DNA from 2 places in the Lelliottia sp. JS-SCA-14 genome. Region 2 is predicted to be linked to the other one. Evidence: predicted binding sites of a transcription regulator. Region 2 holds the regulator's gene; the other holds the start of a gene.
What was found. Region 2 encodes sigma-54, which starts transcription at its own class of promoters, with help from an activator protein. Its sites were predicted from a motif close to GTTGGCACANNTTTCGCTNT; they were not measured.
Positions count from the first base shown of each region.

Region 1: the regulator sigma-54 is predicted to act here: its motif matches at 2,165-2,184, upstream of glnA (glutamate--ammonia ligase).

Region 1 covers NZ_CP141606.1:4,856,279-4,861,630, reverse strand. The annotation lists gene glnL (nitrogen regulation protein NR(II)) at 1-472, opposite strand, end outside; gene glnA (glutamate--ammonia ligase) at 658-2,067, opposite strand; gene typA (ribosome-dependent GTPase TypA) at 2,457-4,280, shown strand; gene U9O48_RS22675 (MFS transporter) at 4,343-5,352, opposite strand, start outside.
Region 2 covers NZ_CP141606.1:4,299,567-4,304,918, reverse strand. The annotation lists gene npr (PTS phosphocarrier protein NPr) at 1-211, opposite strand, end outside; gene rapZ (RNase adapter RapZ) at 208-1,062, opposite strand; gene ptsN (PTS IIA-like nitrogen regulatory protein PtsN) at 1,108-1,599, opposite strand; gene hpf (ribosome hibernation promoting factor) at 1,682-1,969, opposite strand; gene rpoN (RNA polymerase factor sigma-54) at 1,992-3,425, opposite strand; gene lptB (LPS export ABC transporter ATP-binding protein) at 3,473-4,198, opposite strand; gene lptA (lipopolysaccharide ABC transporter substrate-binding protein LptA) at 4,205-4,759, opposite strand; gene lptC (LPS export ABC transporter periplasmic protein LptC) at 4,728-5,303, opposite strand; gene kdsC (3-deoxy-manno-octulosonate-8-phosphatase KdsC) at 5,300-5,352, opposite strand, start outside.

The DNA.
Region 1 (5,352 bases), 560 kb from region 2:
CTTTGGTTAACAGCTGTGCTGCGCCACGCAGGCCACCAAGCGGGTTTTTAATCTCATGGGCAAGGCCACGCACCAGATCGCGTGCCGCGATTTGCTGAGCGTGCTGGAGCTGCTCCTGACTCAACCGACGCAGGTTATCCATCGGCGCCATTTCCAGCAGAATGAGCCCGTCCGGCAGACGCTGCGCCGTCAGCGAAAGAATATGCGAGCGCCCGTCGATCACCAGTGTCACTTCGTTGTCCGTGAACCCCTGGCCCGCCGCGAGACTTTCCTGCATCAGGGCAATATTCAGCGAAAAATAGCTCAACAGTTCGGGTAACGGCGTACCAAATAATTTACGCGAGCTTTGGGCGAGCAGCTGCTGCGCCGCAGGGTTGGCGTAATGCACCGCCAGCTCATCGTCGACCAGTAAGATACTGTTGATTAAAGAATTGAGGATCTGCCCAGCATCGGGCAGCGTGCCAGTTGCCATTAAGCAGTCTCCTGGAGTTGGGTGCACTAATTTAGTGCAGTATAGCTTTTTCGTTGTAAAAAGCGCGTGAGATCAGTTTGTTGGTGGAGAAAAAAGCCCATCCGGAGATGGGCTAAAAAGTTTCCACGGCAACAAAAAACGGCTTTCGATTTCCCGCGGAAAAGGTCGCGGGTCATCGTTAAAACTTAAACGCTGTAATACAGTTCGAACTCAACCGGGTGTGGCGTCATGCGCACACGGTCGTTCTCTTCGATACGCAGGGCGATGTAAGCATCGATAGCGTCGTCGGTGAACACACCGCCAGCCGTCAGGAACTCACGGTCAGCGTCGAGCGCATTGAGTGCTTCTTCCAGAGAACCGGCAACCTGTGGGATCTCTTTCGCTTCTTCTGGCGGCAGGTCGTACAGGTTTTTGTCCATCGCTTCGCCAGGGTGGATCTTGTTCTTAATACCGTCAAGACCCGCCATCAGCAGCGCTGCGAAGCACAGGTATGGGTTAGCCGCTGGGTCCGGGAAGCGCACTTCGATACGACGCGCTTTTGGAGACGCAACCACTGGGATACGGATAGAAGCAGAACGGTTACGGGCAGAGTAAGCCAGCATGACCGGTGCTTCGTAGCCTGGGACCAGACGCTTGTAGGAGTTGGTGGTTGGGTTCGCCAGGGCGTTAATCGCTTTAGCGTGCTTGATCACACCGCCGATGTAGAACAGCGCCTGCTCGGACAGACCCGCATATTTGTCGCCAGAGAACAGGTTAGTCCCGTTCTTGGACAGGGACATGTGGCAGTGCATACCGGAACCGTTATCGCCGAACATTGGTTTTGGCATAAAGGTTGCGGTTTTGCCGAAGCGGTGCGCCACGTTGTGAACCACATATTTGTAGATCTGAATCTCATCCGCTTTTTTGGTCATGGTGTTAAAGCGGGTGGCGATTTCGTTCTGACCCGCCGTCGCCACTTCGTGGTGATGCGCTTCAACAACCAGACCCATCTCTTCCATGATCAGACACATGGTAGAACGGATGTCCTGAGAAGAATCGACCGGAGGAACCGGGAAGTAACCGCCTTTCACGCCTGGACGGTGACCTTTGTTACCACCTTCGTATTTGGTGGAGGAGTTCCATGCGCCTTCGATATCGTCGATAGCCACGTGAGAACCGGAGATAGACGCACCAAAGCGGATGTCGTCGAACAGGAAGAACTCTGGCTCTGGCCCGAACAGCACGGTGTCCGCGATGCCGGTAGAACGCAGGTACTCTTCAGCGCGTTTAGCGATGGAGCGTGGGTCGCGGTCGTAGCCCTGCAGCGTGCCTGGCTCGAGGATGTCGCAACGGATAATCAGGGTAGACTCTTCGTAGAACGGGTCAATGAGCGCAGTGGTTGCGTCTGGCATCAGAACCATGTCGGATTCGTTGATACCTTTCCAGCCGCCGATTGAGGAGCCGTCAAACATTTTGCCTTCTTCGAAGAATTCGGCATTTACCTGGTGAGCAGGAATTGTGACGTGCTGTTCTTTACCTTTGGTATCTGTGAAGCGCAGATCAACAAACTTCACTTCGTGTTCGTTCAGCATCGTCAAAACGTGTTCAGCGGACATACTTAACTCTCCCGGATTGGTCATTGTCGTCGTGGTAACGAGGTCTTCAATTCTGTTTATGGCAGGCAGGGTTGCCATCTTTTTGCCGTATTTTTATAAAGCGAAATCTGTGCCAACTTTTAAATCACCCCAAAAAGGCGTTATCATGCACGTCATAGTGCAAATGAACTGCACCACGATAGTCATCTTGCACCAGTATAGTGCTTCAGTGTGAACACTGAGCACCATATTGGTGCAATTTTCGTTAAAGTGCGCTTTTTACGCTGCGTGAAAGCGGTCACAAAGCAACTCTGCGATACTTGTTTGCGGAGGATGTTTGTGATCCTGTTTAGTCCTGCGATTAATCCGTGTACAATAACGCGCTATTTCTAAATGCCTGAGGCAAAGTTGTGATCGAAAATCTGCGTAATATCGCCATCATCGCGCACGTTGACCATGGTAAAACTACCCTGGTTGACAAGCTGCTGCAGCAATCCGGTACCTTCAGTAATGAACGTGCTGAAGCCACCGAACGCGTGATGGACTCCAACGATTTGGAGAAAGAGCGTGGGATTACCATCCTCGCTAAAAACACCGCTATCAAATGGAATGACTACCGTATCAACATCGTTGATACCCCTGGGCACGCCGACTTCGGTGGTGAAGTTGAACGTGTAATGTCCATGGTAGACTCCGTTCTGCTGGTCGTTGACGCAATGGATGGCCCAATGCCGCAGACGCGCTTCGTAACCAAAAAGGCATTTGCCCATGGTTTGAAGCCAATCGTGGTTATCAACAAAGTTGACCGTCCTGGCGCGCGTCCTGACTGGGTTGTGGATCAGGTCTTCGACCTGTTCGTGAACCTGGACGCGAGCGACGAGCAGCTCGACTTCCCAATCATCTATGCATCAGCACTGATGGGTATCGCGGGTAACGATCACAATGAGATGGCGGAAGACATGACTCCGCTGTACCAGGCGATTGTTGACCACGTTAAAGCACCAAGCGTTGACCTCGATGGTCCGTTCCAGATGCAGATCTCCCAGCTGGACTACAACAACTACGTTGGCGTTATCGGCATCGGTCGTATCAAGCGCGGTAAAGTGAAGCCTAACCAGCAAGTCACTGTCATCGACAGCGAAGGTAAAACTCGTAACGGTAAAGTCGGTAAAGTACTGACTCACCTCGGTCTGGAGCGTATTGAATCCACCGAAGCCGAAGCGGGCGACATCATCGCGATCACCGGTCTGGGCGAGCTGAACATCTCCGACACTCTTTGCGATCCGCAAAACGTCGAAGCGCTGCCAGCCCTGTCTGTTGATGAACCAACCGTTACCATGTTCTTCAACGTCAACACCTCTCCGTTCTGTGGCAAAGAAGGTAAATACGTTACCTCTCGTCAGATCCTTGACCGCCTGAACAAAGAGCTGGTGCACAACGTGGCACTGCGTGTTGAAGAAACCGAAGATGCGGACGCGTTCCGTGTATCCGGTCGTGGCGAGCTGCACCTGTCTGTTCTTATCGAAAACATGCGTCGTGAAGGCTTCGAACTGGCTGTGTCCCGTCCGAAAGTTATCAACCGTATGATCGATGGCCGTATGCAAGAGCCGTTCGAGAACGTGACGCTGGATATCGAAGAACAGCACCAGGGTTCTGTGATGCAGGCAATGGGCGAGCGTAAGGGCGATGTCAAAGACATGATCCCTGACGGCAAAGGCCGTATTCGTCTGGATTACCTGATCCCGGCACGTGGCCTGATCGGCTTCCGTACCGAGTTCATGACCATGACCTCCGGTACTGGTCTGCTGTACTCCACCTTCAGCCACTACGATGACGTTAAACCGGGTGAAATCGGCCAGCGCCAGAACGGCGTGCTGATCTCTAACGGTCAGGGTAAAGCAGTTGCGTTCGCACTGTTCAGCCTGCAGGACCGCGGTAAGCTGTTCCTGGGTCACGGTGCAGAAGTTTACGAAGGCCAGATCATCGGTATTCACAGTCGTTCTAACGACCTGACTGTAAACTGCCTGACCGGTAAGAAACTGACCAACATGCGTGCTTCCGGTACTGACGAAGCCACCACGCTGGTTCCAGCACAGAAAATGTCTCTTGAGCAGGCTCTGGAATTTATCGATGACGACGAACTGGTAGAAGTTACCCCTACCTCCGTACGTATCCGTAAACGTCACCTGACTGAGAACGACCGTAAACGTGCGGGCCGTGGCAGCAAAGACTAATACGATACCTCTCTGAGGTGCGTAATGCGAAAAGCCGCTGATATTCAGCGGCTTTTTTTATGTCAGTATAAGGTCACAGTAGACGGTTTATTGTTTGCCGGGGCATCGGGTTGCGGTTCCGGCGGTTGTTTCCGTTTTCCTATCTCCTCAATAATAAACGCGAAGCGTTGCTCGTTGAGCTTATAAAACAGTCCCATGGTGATGGCGGCGATAATCGCCAGCCCGCACGGCCAAAGAAAAATCAGCTGACGCAGGCCAAGCAGGGTGCCTGCACTTTGTACCGCGTGCGGGATATAACCGATTTGCGTGAGCATAATCCCTGGTAAGAATCCGGCGAGCGCCGCCGAAATCTTGCGCGAAAAGGTATAGCCGGTATAGACCGAGCCTTCGGCGCGGATCCCCGTCTTCCACTCCCCATACTCAACGGTATCCGGCACCAGCGCCCAGTTCAGGCTGTTCACGAAAGCCGTGCCGAAAAACGCCATACAGGAAAACAGTACGAACGTTAGCGAGCTGCTTCCCCAGACAAAGTTCAGCACATCGCCCACTGCCCACAGGGTCAGCCCACCCAAATACACCTGCTTTTTGCCAAAGCGTTTCACTGCGCCCGGCACCATAAGTACGCCCACCAGAATGCAGCCCATGCTGAAAAAACCCATCCACGACAAGAGATGAATATCGTTAAGCACGTACTGGGTGTAATAGACCTGGATTGCGAGTTTGATGTTAAAAGCCGCCAGTGTGCAGAGATTGGCGATGCACAGCACCAGCAGCGGGGGATTGCGGAAAATCGCATAAAACGATTTCATGATCCCAGGCTTATGGTGCTCGGGCGTGATGTCGACGTAACGCTCTTGCACGCCGCTGTAGCAATACCACATGCAGAACAGCCCGGTAGTCACGAAGAGCAACGCGGCCACCAGATACCCCAGCGACGTCTGGCTGGCAAACAGCGCCTGTATGGGCATAAAGCCCACCGTACACAGCAGCAGCCCCACCGTGGCTCCGCCCTGACGCCAGGCCGCAAGATGCGCGCGCTCGTTCGGGTTTTTGGTGATCGCCGGAACCATCG
Region 2 (5,352 bases):
GCGGGCCGGTCGCTTCCACTTCGATCTGACGTCCTTTTGCTGAATCCAGCATCAGCAGCGCAATCACGCTGTTGGCTTCTGCCTCTGTGCCTTCGTCGTTACGCAGCAGCACTTCGGCATCAAACCCTTGCATCAGTTCAAACAGCTTCATAGCCGGGCGGGCGTGCATGCCCAGCTTGTTGGTGATTTCAACAGTATGTTTTACGGTCATGTTTTACGTTTTTCCAGCGTGCGATGACGAGACTGAACGTTTTTACCGCGTGAGCGGAAATAATCGGCCAGCTGTTCGGCAATATACACCGAACGATGTTTACCGCCGGTACAACCAATTGCGACCGTCAGGTAGCTGCGGTTGTTGGTTTCCAGCATAGGTAACCATAGCTCAAGGTAGCTTCGCGTCTGGTAGATAAAATTGTGAACTTCTGTGTGCCGGTCAAGGAACGCCGCCACCGGCTTGTCCAGACCGGTCATTGGACGCAGTTTCGGATCCCAGTGCGGGTTCGGCAGGAAGCGCACGTCGAAGACATAATCCGCATCGATGGGAATGCCGTGTTTGAAACCAAAGGACTCGAACACCATCGTCAGCTCACGCTCGCGTTTGCCCAGCAGACGGGTACGCAGCATCTCTGCCAGTTCGTGAACGGACATCTCGGAGGTATCGACGATCAGATCCGCGCGGGAACGCAGAGGCTCCAGCAGATCGCTCTCTTCGTCGATGGCGCTCTCAAGCGACAGATTCTTGCTGGACAGCGGGTGCAGACGGCGGGTGTCGCTGTAGCGACGGATCAGCGTGTTACGGTCAGCGTCCAGGAACAGCAGCTGAGGTGTGAAGTTCTCCGGCAGGCTGTTCATTGCCTGCTCGAAGATTTCCGGGGATTCCGGCATGTTACGCACGTCGATACTGACGGCGGCAGAGATTTGCCGGTCCGCGAGTGTCCGCGCCAGGTCAGGCAGCAGCACCACCGGAAGGTTGTCGACGCAGTAAAATCCCATATCTTCAAGGGCGCGCAAGGCCACGGATTTCCCCGAGCCTGAACGACCGCTGACGATCATCAGCACCATGTTCCGTTTCTCCTCACGACTGCAGATGTGAAGGCCATCTCCTGGTTACGCATCATCCTGATTGCCTTCCGCTTCGGTGATAATTTGGTACAGCTCTTCATCACTTTGGGCTGCGCGCAGACGGCGGCAAATGGTTTTATCCGCCAGACGTTTTGCCACCAGCGAAAGCGTATGCAGATGGGTTTTCGTCTGGTCAGCGGGCACCAGGAGAGCGAAAAGCAAATCCACCGGCTGGTTATCAATCGCATCAAAAGCGATCGGCGTTTCAAGCTGCACAAAAACGCCGACGGCGCGTAGTGTGTCTTCTTCCAGTTTGCCATGTGGAATGGCAATGCCATTGCCGATGCCGGTACTGCCCATTTTTTCACGGGTCAGAATGGCCTCGAACACCACCTGAGGTGGCAGGCTTAACTGTTTAGCGGCCAGTTCACTGATGATTTCCAGAGCGCGTTTTTTGCTCTGGCAGTGAACGCCACTGCGGGTACATTCCTGGTTAAGGACATGACTCAATTGAAGCGAGGAATCGTTGTTCATCATAATTTCACCTAAGCGCTAACTGTACAAATGGCCTGTTGTGTTTCACAACAGGCCGCCCTGCACCCGTTAACTGCCCGGACAATTAGTGTTGTTTCAGTTTATCTTTATGTTTATTAAGCTGTCGTGCCAGCTTGTCAATCAAGCCGTCGATAGCCGCATACATGTCTTGCCCTTCCGCACTGGCATGGATTTCGCCCCCGTTGATATGCAGGGTTGCGTCCGAGATATGAGTCACTTTCTCCACTTTTAACACAATGTAGACCTGGTTGATCCTCTCGAAATACTGCTCCAGCTTGGCGAATTTGGTATTCACAAAATCGCGCAGGGCTTCAGTGATCTCGACGTTGTGTCCTGTGATGTTGAGCTGCATAGTGTCTTCCTTATCGGTTGTGTCAAACCAGTTGTTTACGCTGGTTAGACGGCGGAATGGATAAAGACTCTCGATACTTCGCAACAGTACGACGTGCCACCATAATACCCTGATCGGACAGCATGGTGGTTAACTTACTGTCACTCAGTGGCTTCGCGGGGTTTTCCGCGGCGATCAACTTCTTCACCAGAGCACGAATGGCCGTCGACGAGGCTTCGCCGCCGCCCTCGGTATTCACATGGCTGGAGAAGAAATACTTAAGCTCAAAAATACCGCGCGGGCTGTGCAGATACTTCTGCGTAGTCACGCGCGAAATGGTCGATTCGTGCATCTCGACGGCCTGGGCGATATCCGCCAGCACCATCGGTTTCATAAACTCTTCGCCCTGATCGAAAAACGCCTGCTGCTGCTCGACAATACAGCGACTGACCCGGAGCAAGGTATCATTTCGGCTCTCGAGGCTTTTGATCAGCCATCGCGCTTCCTGAAGATTGCTGCGGATGTATTGATTGTCGGAATCGTTGCGCACGCTGGTGCACATGGAGGCGTATTGCTGGTTGATCTGCAGGCGAGGAATGCTGTCGGAATTGAGTTCAACGGTCCAGCGGCCATTGTGTTTGCGCACCAGCACGTCAGGGATCACATACTCGGGTTCGCCGGTCTGGATCGACTGTCCGGGGCGCGGATCGAGGGACTGAATCAGATTCACCGCCTCTTTCAGCACATCTTCTTTCAGACGCGTGATGCGCATCAGGGAGCGGAAGTCGTGATTCGCCAGCAGATCTAAATGCTCGCTGATGATCAGCCGCGCTTCGTCGATCCACGGCGTCTCTTTGGCGAACTGGGAGAGCTGGATCAACAGACAATCGCGCAGATCTTTCGCTGCGACACCGACCGGATCAAAGCGCTGGATGCGCTTGAGCACCGCTTCGATCTCATCGAGATCGATATCGCCGTTGCCGACGCTCTCCAGAATATCTTCCAGCGAGACGGTCAAATAGCCGGTGTCATCCACGGCATCGACAATGGAGGTGGCAATCGCGCGATCGGTTTCGGTGAACGGCGTGAGCTCCACCTGCCACATCAGATAATCCTGCAGCGACTGGGTGGTTTCACCCTGATAGACGGGTAACTCGTCGTCCTGGTAGTCTGCACGCGTGCCGGAAGGCGTTCCGGCGGTGTAGATCTCATCCCAACTGGCATCGAGCGGGAGCTCGTCGGGCATCTCTTTTTGTTCGAGTGCGTCTGCCGTATCAAGGGATTCGGTGTCCTGCTTTTCCTGGGTATCTACCTCGTCATGAAGATCGGTTTGCTCCAGCAGTGGATTGCTATCCAGCGCTTGCTGGAGTTCCTGCTGAAGTTCTAACGTGGACAGCTGCAACAGACGGATCGCCTGTTGTAGCTGTGGCGTCATCGCCAGTTGCTGGCTGAGCCTTAATTGCAAACCTTGCTTCATGTTCAGAGCGTTTTTCCCCGCTTTGGCGTGACTTAACCTCTACCCTATCAGAGTCTGAAGTCTTCCCCAAGGTACACGCGCTTCACATGCTCGTCTTCGAGGATCTCAAGTGGCGTGCCGTGGGCGATTAAATGGCCCTGGCTGACGATATAAGCGCGTTCACAAACCGCCAGCGTTTCACGTACGTTGTGGTCAGTAATGAGCACACCGAGGCCGCTGTCGCGCAGATGTTCGATAATTCGCTTGATGTCGATGACGGAGATCGGGTCAACGCCCGCAAAAGGTTCATCCAGCAGGATAAATTTCGGATTCGCTGCAAGGGCGCGGGCGATTTCCACGCGGCGGCGTTCACCACCGGAGAGGGCCTGACCCAGACTGTCGCGCAGATGTTCGATGTGGAACTCTTCCATCAGCTCGTTGGCGCGATCCTGACGCTGTTCGGAGGTCAAATCATCACGGATTTGCAGGACCGCCATCAGGTTGTCGAAGACGCTCAGGCGGCGGAAAATCGACGCTTCCTGCGGCAGATAGCCAATCCCACGGCGCGCGCGGGCATGCAGCGGCAGCAGGCTGATGTCTTCATCATCAATGATGATGTTGCCCGCATCGCGCGGAACAATGCCGACGACCATGTAAAAAGTGGTGGTTTTGCCCGCACCGTTTGGGCCGAGCAGGCCCACGATTTCACCGGAGTTCACGGTCAGACTGACATCTTCCACGACGCGGCGGCCTTTATAGGCTTTGGCGAGGTTCTTTGCAGTTAATGTTGCCATAACGAATTAGTTACTCTTTTTCTGTGCCGGGGCCTGAGCTTTGTTCTTGTCCTGCAGCTGAGAAGGAACCAGAACGGTGGTGACGCGCTTACCTTTTTCGCTGAAAGCTTGCATTTTCTGCTCTTTCACGAGGTAAGTGATCTTATCGCCGGTGATGTTGCTATCCAGCTGTTCCAGATAGGCATTGCCGGTCAGGATGACGAGATCTTTCGCCAGCTCATAATGCATATGAGACGCGCGGCCTTTTACCGGCTTGCCGTTATCCTGCATCTGGTAGAAGGTGGCCGGATTGCCGTAGCCATCAATAATCTCTTTGCCCTGTTCGCCGCCCGGACGGGTGACAACCACTTTATCGGCGTTGATTTTGATCGTGCCCTGGGTCATGACCACGTTGCCGGTGAAGGTCACGACGTTACCCTGCATATCAAGCGACTGAGTGTCAGATTCGATATGAATCGGCTGCTCGGTGTCGCCCGTTACAGCAAGCGCGGGGAGGCTGGCGGCCAGCAGCGCGCTGGCAATGATAACTTTAAGGCTGAGTTTGTTTGTTTTGAATTTCATAGGAGGTTCTAACCTTTTCAATCAGCTCGGCGTTTTTGCTGCGTAAGTTCCCGCGCATTCTCAGACCGCTGGAATTAAATGTTGTGCCGTATAACGTCACCAGATCCTGCGACGTGACATCCTGGGTGACCAGGTTGATCTGGGCATTATCCGTAGTAATTTTGCGCAGTTGAGAATCTGGCGTCAGGGCGTTGACTTCAACATGACCATACAGATAAAGCATACGGTCATTCGTCAATTTTGCTCTGTCAGATTTAATCGACCACGTCGGAATTTTGTTGGTATCAAATGTGGTCATCACCGGTTGGGTAAACCACGAGATGCCATCATCGGAAAAATACTCTACATGCTGCGCAATCAGGCGATAGTTGAGCGCCCCTTCAGGGCTATAAACCACCGTGTCGCTGTGATCGCTTTTGTAGGTTGGTTCGCTGGTATTGACCACTTCATTCGGCGTATCGTCTTTATCAGCGAGATTCACGCCAATCAGAACCAGCACGGCCAGTGAAAGCAGAATGATAACCCAACGTCTGGTTTTACTCATATCGATTGCCCTTTGGCCTCATCAAGCTTGCCCTGTGCCAGCAATAACA